Regions from separate parts of the Agrobacterium sp. 22-214-1 genome, predicted to be linked through region 2. Evidence: riboswitches for the same ligand, from Rfam matches in the RefSeq annotation. Region 2 holds a riboswitch; each other region holds the start of a gene.

Region 1 (3,972 bases), on a different contig from region 2:
ACGAGACGCGGCACGGCGGACGGGTCTGCGGGCGGAACCAGTTCGACCTCCAGCCCCGCATCGGCAAACAGGCCGCGTTCCTTGGCGATCACCATCGGCGCATGATCGGGGTTCACGAACCATTCGAGCAACACGGTCAGCTTGTCTGCCGCTTGCGATTGCATGGGTGAAAGCACGCTTGCTGCCGCGACGACGAGGGAAAGAAGAGTTCGTTTCATGGTGCCGAAAGTCTCCGTAAAGATCTGAAAGGAATGGTGTGTTCTGTTTCTTTGGCCCAGGGGGCCAGATTGGCGGTCGCCCGGTCGACGATGAGCCGCAGCAGCACCGCCATGACGGCGAGAATGGCCATGGCGGCGAACATGGTGTCGGTCTGCATGCGGGCATTGGACTGGATCATCACGAACCCAAGCCCGGCCGATGCACCCACCCATTCGCCGATGACGGCGCCAAGCGGGGCGAGCGGCGCCGCCACCCTCAGGCCGGAAATGAGCGATGGCAGCGCCAGCGGCACACGCAACCGGGTGAGGATCTGCCAGTGGCTCGCCTCAGTCAGCGAGGCGGCGTCGAGGATGGCGCGATCGGTGCGGTTGAGCCCGTCAGTGAAAGCGGAGGCAACGGGGAAGAAGATGATGATCGCCGTCATCACTACTTTCGAAGCCATGCCGAAACCGAACCAGAGGACGAGGATGGGGGCGAGCACGAAGACCGGAAAGGCCTGCAACACCAGAACCATGGGCCAGACGAGGCGGCCGAGACGCGGGATGGCGGCAATCGTGAAAGCGACGAGAATGCCGGCGGCGATGCCTGCCGCGAGCCCTAGCGCCATTTCACTGAGCGTCACCAGTGCCTGCCCGAACAGGAAGCCGGGCTGACGCCAGAAAGCGCCGGCAACATCGGCGGGCGATGGCAGGATATAGCGGGGCGGTGAAAACAGCCATGTTCCCGCCTGCCAGAAAACCAGCAGAAGACCGACACCGTTCAGCGCATGGGTGGCACGCATGAGCCGGACCTCAGACGCAGACGCAGACGCACCGTGTGCGAAGGGCGGAAGGTTTCAGCATCATCATTCGTCTCCAGATGTGACAATCCCGGAGATCAGGCAAAGCGGAGAAGAGAAAGGGCAGCGCCTCTTGGCGCGACAGTTCCGTTCCTACGCCGGCATGACCCGGATCAGGTAGATAAGGGTTTGGCAAAATGCCATCTCAGTGCCGCAGCACACCCCTCGGAAGAGTTTGATTTCATAGGAGAATTCAAAACTCATGTCAAATGTCTTCTTCAAATATTCCGTTGTGAACCGTTGCATCAGAAAATTGCTAATGGAATTGCTAATAAGCCAAACCGAAGGAACTCTATGTATATTTGTAAATTTGGATTTATTGCCGGTTTGTTTTCAAAACAAATGAGAATTAATATTTTATTTTGAAAACAAAATTGGGCGCCAAGCAAAATTAAACTTCGCTATATTGACTTGATGCGCCAAATTAATCTACAGTAATGCATCATCAATATTACGGAGGTGGAAATCCGAATTTGTCAGGGAGAGTTGTTCATGGGTGTTCATCCCAATCTTATGAAGCGTGAAAACGGCTACTACTATTTCGTCATGAATGTTCCGAAACGGCTAAAGCCGTTGACGAAACATCGCCAGATTTGGCGTTCCTTGAGAACGAAGGATGAGGCGACTGCACGGAGGCGTTTGCCCATTGAGCAGGTGAAATATGCTGTCCCTATGGACAGCGATATTGTGCCCGATGACGTTCGCATTGATTACAGCGAGATAAGGGTGGCGGCAAAAAAACTTAATGTTGACTATATTCCGCACTCCGACTTGATCAATCTAAACGTATCGCAGTTGCTCCAAGCCTATGAAGCCAGAGAAAATGTTAGGGCGCTCAAGTCCAAGCTGAATCCAATCGAGTCCGGGGCTATCGCCGGGATACTGGAGACGCCACCGGAGACACCGTTGCTATGGGAACAAGCGTTCAAGCTGTTTCAAGAGTTATCGCCTGAGAAAGTTTTTGGCTTGAACGAAGTTGAGACGAGACGGAAATGGCGTAGATTTGAGCAGGCAACCGATGATTTCTTAAGGCGGATGCCTACGCACACAAACGTTCTAGAAATAGAGAAACGTCATGTCGCAGAGTATCGAAAGAAGCTGATTGCTGCATGTAAGGAGGGTGAATTCAAGGGGGATGAAGGCAATAAGAAACTGATGTGGCTTCGGATCATTTTGGATGTAGTAATTGCTTCTCACTATCCAGAGCGGACAAACGTCTTTGAAAACTTCAAACCCATCAACCTTGAAGATTCTGCGAAACGTAAGCCGTTCACCGAAGCAGAAGTCAAAATTGCCAGAGCCGCGCTGGAGAAATCTTCGATGAGAGAAGAATGCAAAGCCATCGCGATCCTCGGCGAAATGACGGGCTGCGGTGTTCGAGAACTCATTTGGATGGAGGCAGCGGACATTCGTCTTGATGCTCCAATTCCGTTCATCAGTGTGTACCCTAATTCTTTGCGCCGAAAGGTCAAGAAAGGCGGTGTACGCCACAGGGATATTGTCCTAACGGGCGATGCGCTGGAAGTGATGAAGCGCTTTCCGAACGGGTTTCCGTCTTTCCATGACGGTCAAGGTCCAACGCGCATGAACTGTTCGATGTCCGGTTTTTTCAGAAAGGTTGTCCCGGGTAAAGGGCACTACTCATATCGCCATCGGCTGGACGACCTATTGAAAAGATCAGGCTGCGATCTCGGTTTAAAAAGCGCGATTATGGGGCATTCACTCAAAGGTCACGCTGGGTATTATGGGGAGGGATACTCTCTTGAAAACCAGAGGGAGGCGTTAGAAAAAGCATTCGAATACGCAAAAAATAAACAATAATATCAAAACGATATGCTGAGAAGTGAATGACTTTATATTATGAATATCGGCGTATTCCAAACAGGGAATATGTGAGTTGCAGAAATATACGATCGATAATCTCGCGAAAAGCGAGAGGTTGCGAAAGGAATTATTTGAAACGATTGATTGGGTGATTACCAATGCTAAAGATCAAAGCTTTTCCGAAGCGGCGTTAAGCCATGCGAAAGCGAAGAAACGCGTTCTGGAGGAGCTAGACCTCATCGTACATTACTAGTAGCGCATGACGGCGCTTTAACCGCTACGTCAGCCAAATGATATTTTTGGCTGACGATTGTTCACCTAGAAACCTATTGGCTAATTGCTTTCTCTGCGATTAAATGAATCTGATGCAGAAATTCTCGCTGGCGAACTCCATCATCGCCGCGTCTTTCAGCCGTGCGAAGAAGCTTTAGAAAAGCGTCTTCCATCTCGTCGGTGGATACGAGAGCACGTGGTTTTGATGGTTTGGTGCCTCTTACGCGTTCTGCCTCTCGCCTAGCGTTTTGAACGTAAAAGTTGGCTAATTCAATAGCCTCCTCGACCGTCTTTAGCGGCGAGAGTACGATCTGGTTCTGCAAACGACTTCGAAACGCGGGTAGAGCGGATGAGTATCTTCGCATGGCATCAGGAGTGATAGCCAACATCATAAAAAGATGTTTAGGCAAAGCGTCCATTATGGCGCGCATTGCCGAGAGATATCGAACTATTGCTGCGGGTCCTAATACCCCGTCTTGTTTCTCTAGCTCATCCAAAAGCAGGAATACGCCTTTCAGCAAGCTAAGTTCGCTGCTTATCACAACAATGTCTCGAAGAGCCGCTGTTTTTGACTCAACAGTATCGAGTCTGAATTGAACACCCAGACCTTCTCGATGAATCTTCAAAAGACGCAGACCCAATAACCAATCCTCGAATGCTCGCAAGAGGTCGTCGGATTCTGGGAACTCTGAAAGTGTCTTCAGTGCTGCTTTCAGATCAGTACTACGAACTAGGCTAAGTGAAGCTGGATCGCTGCTAATCGCTTCAGCAAGGCGTCTGTAGTGATCTTGACCAAGCTCCAAAAATAATTGCCGTAT
Region 2 (3,972 bases):
GGTGCCGGCCGAGGCTGTAGGGCGTGCCGTTCTTGTAGCCCATGATGCCGCAGACCAGCATGGCATGATCGATGATCTCGAGAATGGTTTCCGAAGAGCAGATCTTCACATTGTTCATGGCGACGGCAAAGGCCATGGACATCAGTTTTTCGGGGTCGCTCTTGGTGTCCTCGTAAGCCTTGATGCCGGCGATGATGTTGGATTTCACGACCTGCAGCTTGGTGGAAACCTCCGCAAGGCGGATCGCGCCGGGAGGGGCGGTGCCGGGCGATTTGCGCGCCGCTGCTCTGACGAAAGACTGGGCGCGCAGCACGGCATCCGAGGCGATGCCGTACCAGACGGCGCTCCACAGGAGATGCGAGCTTGCAAGCATGGATTGTGCGGCGATTTCCGCAAAGGGTTTAGGGAATATCTGCGCCGCGGGCGCTTCGCCGCGGAACAGGAAACCATCCGAACAGGTGCCGCGCATGCCGAGCGTATCCCACACATGGGTCTTTTCGAGCGTGTACTGGTTTTTCAGGAAGACTGTCATCACCTGATCGGCGGGCGCGGCATCCTTGTGGGCGCGCGAGGTGATGAGGATCGCATCGGCATTGCTGCCATAGGAAATGACGGTGGCGTCTTTTTCCAGCCGGCAGAAATCGCCTTCGACCTCGATTGCACAGATGGAATTGCGCAGATTGCCGCCAATGCCGCCTTCGGTGGTGGCGGAGCCGAGCAGAAGCTGTTCGCTGGCGATGCGGCTCATGAAGCCGGCATGCCATGCGCTCGTCTCGCCGTGTTCCACCAGGCTGGATGCCTTGATATGGTGCATGGCGAAAATCATCGCGGTTGCCGAACAGGCCTGACCGAGCCGGGCGCAGATATCGGCGATTTCTTGTAAGGAAGCGCTTTCGCCGCCCAGCGAAGAGGGGACCTGGATGCCGAGCAGACGTTCCTGTCGCAAGGCGTCGACGGCTTCCTGCGGGAAGCGGCCGGTGACATCCACCTCATCCGCGTGTTTGGCGGCGATTGCCGCGACACGGCCCGCGCGCGCGGACAGCGTTTCATCCTGCGGCGCTACGGTGACGTTCATCAGGCTGCCTCTTTACCATCCAGAATGAGCTTAACGGTGTCTTCAATGGCCTTGATGCTCGCAAAAGACTTGCGGTTCAGCAGATTGTCGGGGAATTCGATATCGAATGCTTCTTCGATGCCGAGCATCAATTGCACGGATGCAAAGGAAGAAAGGCCCGCCGCATAAAGATCGGCTTCATCTGCAATCGTATCGACAGGGGTTGGAAGCTGGCCGAATTTGGCCAGTATTTCACGAATAGTCGCGTTCATTCCGACGTATCTCCCATGAATTTCACATCAGGATGGTTTGTGCTTATCGTTATGTTGCAAACGATAATATTCGCCTAAACCGTTAGGTTAATTACAACTAACGGCAGCATGCGCCATTCCCGCACCTTTGCCAAGCATGGATCGTCGGCCTTGACAAATGCCGGTCGGTGTTTTTTGCTGTGGTCATTCACCAGGGGTGTCCCGTCAAGGGGCTGAGATTCTGCTTTCATGCGCAGTGACCCGTTGAACCTGATCCAGTTCATACTGGCGTAGGGACGGTGCAAAGACCGAAGGTCGGGCGGGCGTATGACGTCGCGTTTCGGCAATTCGGTATTTTCCATCATTCCGGCTCGAACTGGGTCTCCACTGTTAAACTTTGGAGCCTCAAGATGAATATCGCTGCCAAGACTATCCCGCTGTCGGTTACCACCGGGCCGCATGCCGCCTCCACGAAAATCCATAAACCGGGAATTTTGCATCCCCATATCCGCGTGCCGATGCGCGAGATTGCGGTTCATCCGACGGCGGGTGAACCGCCGGTGACGGTTTACGATTCCTCCGGTCCCTATACTGATCCTTCGCATCCCGTTCTGATTGAAAAGGGTCTGCCGCGTCTGCGTCATGACTGGATCGTGGCGCGCGGCGATGTCGAGGCCTATGACGGCCGGCACGTCAAGCCGGAGGATAACGGCTTTGCCACCGGCGAACGCCTGACGCCTGAATTTTCCGTGCGCCACCAGCCGCTCAGAGCCACGGCCGGTAAAGCCATGACCCAGCTTGCCTATGCGCGGGCAGGTATCATCACGCCGGAAATGGAATTCATCGCCATCCGCGAAAATCTCGGGCGCGAGGCGGCCAAGGAAAAGCTGGCGCGTGACGGCGAGAGTTTCGGGGCGCATATCCCTGACTACGTCACGGCGGAATTCGTGCGTCAGGAAGTGGCGGCCGGCCGCGCCATCATCCCTGCCAACATCAATCATTCGGAACTTGAGCCGATGATCATCGGCCGCAATTTTCTCGTCAAGATCAACGCCAATATCGGCAATTCCGCCGTTACCTCCTCCATGGCGGAAGAGGTGGAGAAGATGGTCTGGGCGATCCGCTGGGGTGCGGATACCGTCATGGACCTGTCTACCGGCCGCAACATCCACAATATCCGCGAATGGATCATCCGCAATTCGCCGGTGCCGATCGGTACGGTGCCGCTTTATCAGGCGCTTGAAAAGGTCAACGGCATTGCCGAAGACCTGAACTGGGAAGTGTTCCGCGATACGCTGATCGAACAGGCGGAGCAGGGTGTGGATTATTTCACCATCCATGCCGGCGTGCGGCTGCATTACATCCCGCTCACCGTCAACCGCGTCACCGGCATCGTTTCGCGCGGTGGGTCGATCATGGCCAAGTGGTGTCTGCATCACCACAGGGAAAGCTTCCTCTATGAGCATTTCGACGAGATTTGCGACATTTGCCGCGCTTACGACGTCTCCTTCTCGCTGGGCGATGGCTTGCGTCCCGGCTCGATTGCCGACGCCAATGACGCCGCACAATTCGCGGAGCTGGAGACGCTCGGTGAGCTGACGCAGATCGCCTGGGCGAAGGATTGCCAGGTGATGATCGAAGGCCCCGGCCATGTGCCGATGCACAAGATCAAGGAAAATATGGACAAGCAGCTGAAGACCTGCGGTGAGGCGCCTTTCTATACGCTTGGGCCGCTCACCACCGATATTGCGCCGGGTTACGACCACATCACCTCCGGCATCGGTGCGGCGATGATCGGCTGGTTCGGCACCGCGATGCTCTGCTACGTCACGCCGAAGGAACATCTCGGCCTGCCGGATCGCAACGACGTGAAGGTCGGCGTCATCACCTACAAGATCGCTGCCCACGCCGCCGATCTCGCCAAGGGCCATCCGGCGGCACAGGTGCGGGACGATGCGCTGTCGCGCGCGCGGTTCGAGTTCCGCTGGGAGGACCAGTTCAACCTGTCGCTGGACCCGGATACGGCGCGCTCCTTCCATGACGAGACCTTGCCGAAGGAAGCGCACAAGGTCGCGCATTTCTGCTCCATGTGCGGACCGAAATTCTGCTCGATGCGGATTTCCCACGATATCCGCGCCGAGGCGCAGAAGGAGGGGCTGGAGGCCATGGCCGCACGCTTCAAGGAGGGCGGTGAGCTTTACATGCCGCTCGCGACCCCTGCGGATGCCGAATAGCATGCGCGTTCTGGTCAAGGGAACGGGGGTCGCCGGTTTGACGGCGGCCTTCGAGCTGGCGCGGACCGGTGTTACCGTCGAGGTTTGCGAGCGCAATGCCGAACCCTCTCGCGGCGCATCCTGGTATGCGGGCGGCATGCTGGCGCCCTGGTGCGAGCGTGAAAACGCTGAAGAGCCGGTTCTGACGCTTGGTCGGGCGGCGCTCGACTGGTGGGATGAAGCGACACCCGGCCTTGTCGTCCGTAACGGCACGCTGGTCGTTGCGCCGGCCCGCGACAAGGCGGAGCTTTCGCGTTTCGCATCGCGGACCGCCGGCTATCGCTGGGTGGATGAGGGCGAAATCGCCGCGCTGGAGCCAGATCTTGCCGGGCGGTTTCGTTCCGGGCTTTATTTTCCGGATGAGGGGCATCTCGATCCGCGTCTTGCACTGAAA
Region 3 (3,972 bases), 160 kb from region 2:
CCGGCCCGCCGCCTAAAAGAAGCACGAGCGTGAAGCTGGTGGCGCACAACATGAAGATAAGCCCGGCGATACCGGGAACGAGACGCGCGACCGCCGGCCATTCGATAAAACGGAAAACCGAGACCGGCCCCATGCCGAGGCTTGCTGCCATGCGCCAATATTCGCCCGGAATACGTTCAAGCCCGGCCAGCATCAGCCGGACCGAAAGCGGCAGATTGAAAAACACATGGGCGATGAGGATGCCGGAAAGGCCGTAAATGCTGAAAGGTTCATCCGCACCGGCAAAAACGAGGGCCGTATTCAAAACACCCTGCCTGCCCCAGATGGTGACGATGCCGAAGGCGCCAACGATGACAGGCAGACCCATCGGCACCGCCATCAGCCTGATGATCCAGATCCTTCCCGGAAACTCGCGTTGCCGGGAAAGCGCCAGCGCCACCGGCAGGCCAAGAACAATGGAAAGAAGGGTGGAAAGCGTTGCCTGATAAAGCGTGAAACGCAGGATGCGCAGCGTATAGGCATCCATGATACCGGCAGCAGACGCGCCCGCATCAAAAGACAGGAGGGCCGCAACGGCGAGCGCCATGAACAGGAAAACGGCGGCAAAAGCCGCCGTTCCGAAAATGATCGACCGCCGATAGTCGCGACGCAGCATCATGTGCGGGCGTGCCTCTTCCTCAATTCATGCTCATGGCCACAAGCCATTCGTCGATCCACGCCTTGCGGTTCTTCGCCACCTCTTCCGGATCCATCAGGAAAGTCTTCTGCGGCACCACGAGTTTGGAAAAAGCCTCCGGCAAGGGATTGGACGTTGCCGCAACCGGCATCATCCAGTTGTTTTCCGGAATGGCATCCTGAAAACCTGATGTCAGCGTGAAAGCGAGGAACTGCTTTGCCAGCTCCTTGTGCGGCGCGTTTTTGAGAAGGCCGGACACTTCGATCTGGATATAGTGCCCTTCGGAAAAAGCTGCGGCCTGATAATGATCCGTTTTTTCGGCGACCATATGATAGGCGGGCGAGGTGGTGTAGGAGAGCACCATCGGCACCTCCCCCTTGGTGAAAAGGCCGTAGGATTCCGACCAGCCCGGCGTGACGGTGAGAATGCGCTTCCTGAGCTTTGCCCATGCTTCCGGGGCCTTGTCACCGTAGACCGATTTTACCCACAACAGCAGGCCGAGCCCCGGCGTGGAGGTGCGCGGGTCCTGAATGGCGATCTTCTGCGAGGGGTCGCCTTCCACCAGCTCTTTCAGGCTCGCCGGTGGGTTCTTCACCGTCTGCGTGTCATAGATGACGGCAAAATGCCCGTAGTCGTAAGGCACGAAAACATCGTCCCTGTAACCGCCCGGCACCTTGGCCGCCGACGCATCGACGCCGCTAACATCAAAAAGACCGGTCTGTTTCGCCTCGGCAACAAGATTGGTGTCGAGACCAACGACCACATCCGCCCTGGACCCTGCGCCTTCAAGCTTCAGACGGTTAAGAAGCGCCACACCATCCGCAACACCGACGAAATTGACCGTGCAACCGCAGACCTTCTCGAAGGCTTCTTTTACCTTGGGACCGGGACCCCATTCGGAAACGAAGCTCTCATAGGTATAGACTGTCAGTTCTTGCTTGTCCTGCGCGGCGGCAAGACCGGGCAGGAACAGCGAAGCGGCAACAAGGGAATTCAGGAAAAGACGACGGCGCACGGGTATCTCCTCAAAACAAAAAGGGAAATAGCCGCCTGCCTTGAAGCCGTCTAATCCCTCCGCCGGTATGAACCGGATCAGGTTCTTCGGGTTGGCAAGCCTCTCAGCCTTTTGCACGCAAGCGCAAAAGACACCCCGTTAGATCAAGATGATGGTGTAGTCCCGTCGTCCCTGCTTGGCAAGATGGCAGCCGTCAGCCCTGCTCTGTCATATGCACCAGCTCCCAGACGTGCCCGTCGGGATCCTGAAAGCTGCCGGCATACATGAAGCCGTGATCCTGCACGGGTTTCCAATCACTGCCACCGGAGGCAAGCGCCGTTGCGATCATCCGGTCGATTTCGTCGCGGCTTCCCGCCGTGAGACAGGTCAGAACCTCGGTGGTGCGCGTCGCATCGGCGATGTCGCCGTTGATGAAATCGCGGAAACGCCCTTCCTGAAGAAGCATCACGAAGATGTTTTCTTCCACGATCATGCAGAGCGTGCGGTCGTCAGAATATTCCGGATTGAAGCTGAAACCGAGAGCCGTGAAGAAGCTTCTTGATTTCTCGATATTCTTGACCGGCAGATTGACGAAAATCATGCGCATTTTCACAACTCCTCCAAACGAACCAGCATAGAACGGCAATTCCGCTTTTCTGTCAAAGACCGAAGGAGGGTCGATCAAACGAGGGGCCTGCGGCCTTCAGCCTTCCAGTTCCTCGCGCAGCATCTCCAGCTCCAGCCATTCTTCTTCCATGGTCTCGAGCTTTTCACGCAGCTTCGTCATTTCCTTCGCCAGCGTGTTGAAAGTGGCCGGATCCTTGGTGAAGAGATTAGGATCAGCCATGCGCTCCTCGCGCTTGGCGATTTCGCCTTGCGCCTTTTCCATCTCCTTCGGAAGATTTTCGAGCGCGAATTTCTGCTTGAAGGAAAGCTTGCCCTTGGCCTTTGAAGGATCCTGCGATGCAGAGGCCGAAGGTGCGGCCTTCGCTTTTTCCTGTTTCTCAGCCTTGCGTTTTTCTTCCGCCGCGCCCTTGCGCTGCGCCATCATGTCCGAATAGCCACCGGCATATTCGATCCATCGTCCGTCCGGTTCATCCGGATTGACGGGCGCGATGGTGGAGGTGACGGTGCGGTCGAGAAAATCGCGGTCGTGGCTGACGAGGATAACGGTGCCGGAAAAGCCCGCAACGATTTCCTGCAGCAGATCGAGCGTTTCGATATCGAGATCGTTGGTCGGCTCGTCGAGGATCAGAAGATTGGTCGGCCGCGCCAGAATGCGTGCTAGAATAAGGCGCGCGCGCTCGCCGCCGGAAAGGTTGCGGATCGGCGTGCGGGCCTGTTCCGGCTGGAACAGAAAGTCTTTCATATAGCCCGTCACATGCTTCAATTCGCCGTTGACCAGCAGATTTTCACCGCGACCATCGGTCAGATAATGCGCGAGCGTATCGTTGGGATTGAGATCCTCGCGTTTCTGGTCGAGCGTCGCGATTTCCAGATTGGTGCCGAGCTTCACCGTGCCGCTATCGGGCTCCAGCTGGCCGGTGAGCATCTTCAGAAGCGTGGTTTTACCGGCACCGTTCGGGCCGACGAAACCGATGCAATCTCCACGATGGACGCGCAGCGAAAACGGCGCGACGATCACGCGCTCGCCATAAGCCTTGGTGATGGCCTCCGCCTCGATGACCAGCTTGCCGGATTCACGCCCTTCGGTAACGGTCGCCTGCACCGTGCCCTGCGGTCCCTTATGGCCGCGATATTCCGCCCGCATGGCCTGAAGCTCGCCGACGCGGCGCATGTTGCGCTTGCGCCTTGCGGTCACGCCATAACGCATCCAGTGCTCTTCACGCTCGATGGCCTTGCCTAGCTTGTGCTGTTCCAGTTCTTCCTCTTCCAGCACCTTGTCGCGCCATTCCTCGAAATGGGCGAAACCGCGATTGAGACGCCGGGACTGGCCACGATCCAGCCAGACGGTCGAGGTCGAGACCTTTTCGAGAAAACGCCTGTCATGCGAAATCAGCACCAGCGCGCTGCGCGTCTGCTGCAGCTCGCTTTCAAGCCATTCGATGGTGGGCAGATCGAGATGGTTGGTCGGTTCGTCCAGCATCAGGATATCGGGTTCCGGCGCCATGACGCGGGCAAGGGCCGCACGTCGCGCTTCACCGCCGGAAAGGCTCGCCGGATGTTCCTGCCCGGTGAGACCGAGATGCTCCAGAAGATAGGTGACGCGATAGGGGTCGTCACCGGGTCCGAGCCCCGCTTCGGCATAGGCCTGAACCGTGTCGTAACCGGCAAAATCCGG

Evidence for each region. A riboswitch is a leader RNA that binds a small molecule or an ion and turns the genes downstream of it on or off. The one in region 2 is predicted to bind thiamine pyrophosphate.
Region 1: another riboswitch for thiamine pyrophosphate. It lies ahead of ACQZ5G_RS21960 (ABC transporter permease); the one in region 2 lies ahead of thiC (phosphomethylpyrimidine synthase ThiC).
Region 3: another riboswitch for thiamine pyrophosphate. It lies ahead of thiB (thiamine ABC transporter substrate binding subunit); the one in region 2 lies ahead of thiC (phosphomethylpyrimidine synthase ThiC).

Annotation. Positions count from the first base shown of each region.
Region 1 covers NZ_JBNWCK010000008.1:28,305-32,276, forward strand. The annotation lists gene ACQZ5G_RS21955 (ABC transporter substrate-binding protein) at 1-218, opposite strand, end outside; gene ACQZ5G_RS21960 (ABC transporter permease) at 215-1,000, opposite strand; TPP riboswitch at 1,131-1,233, opposite strand; gene ACQZ5G_RS21965 (DUF6538 domain-containing protein) at 1,550-2,878, shown strand; gene ACQZ5G_RS21970 (hypothetical protein) at 3,208-3,972, opposite strand, start outside.
Region 2 covers NZ_JBNWCK010000005.1:20,374-24,345, reverse strand. The annotation lists gene ACQZ5G_RS17940 (acyl-CoA dehydrogenase family protein) at 1-1,075, opposite strand, end outside; gene ACQZ5G_RS17935 (acyl carrier protein) at 1,075-1,326, opposite strand; TPP riboswitch at 1,509-1,620, shown strand; gene thiC (phosphomethylpyrimidine synthase ThiC) at 1,716-3,539, shown strand; gene thiO (glycine oxidase ThiO) at 3,541-3,972, shown strand, end outside.
Region 3 covers NZ_JBNWCK010000005.1:181,104-185,075, forward strand. The annotation lists gene thiP (thiamine/thiamine pyrophosphate ABC transporter permease ThiP) at 1-658, opposite strand, end outside; gene thiB (thiamine ABC transporter substrate binding subunit) at 678-1,691, opposite strand; TPP riboswitch at 1,729-1,839, opposite strand; gene ACQZ5G_RS18660 (VOC family protein) at 1,885-2,277, opposite strand; gene ACQZ5G_RS18665 (ABC-F family ATP-binding cassette domain-containing protein) at 2,374-3,972, opposite strand, start outside.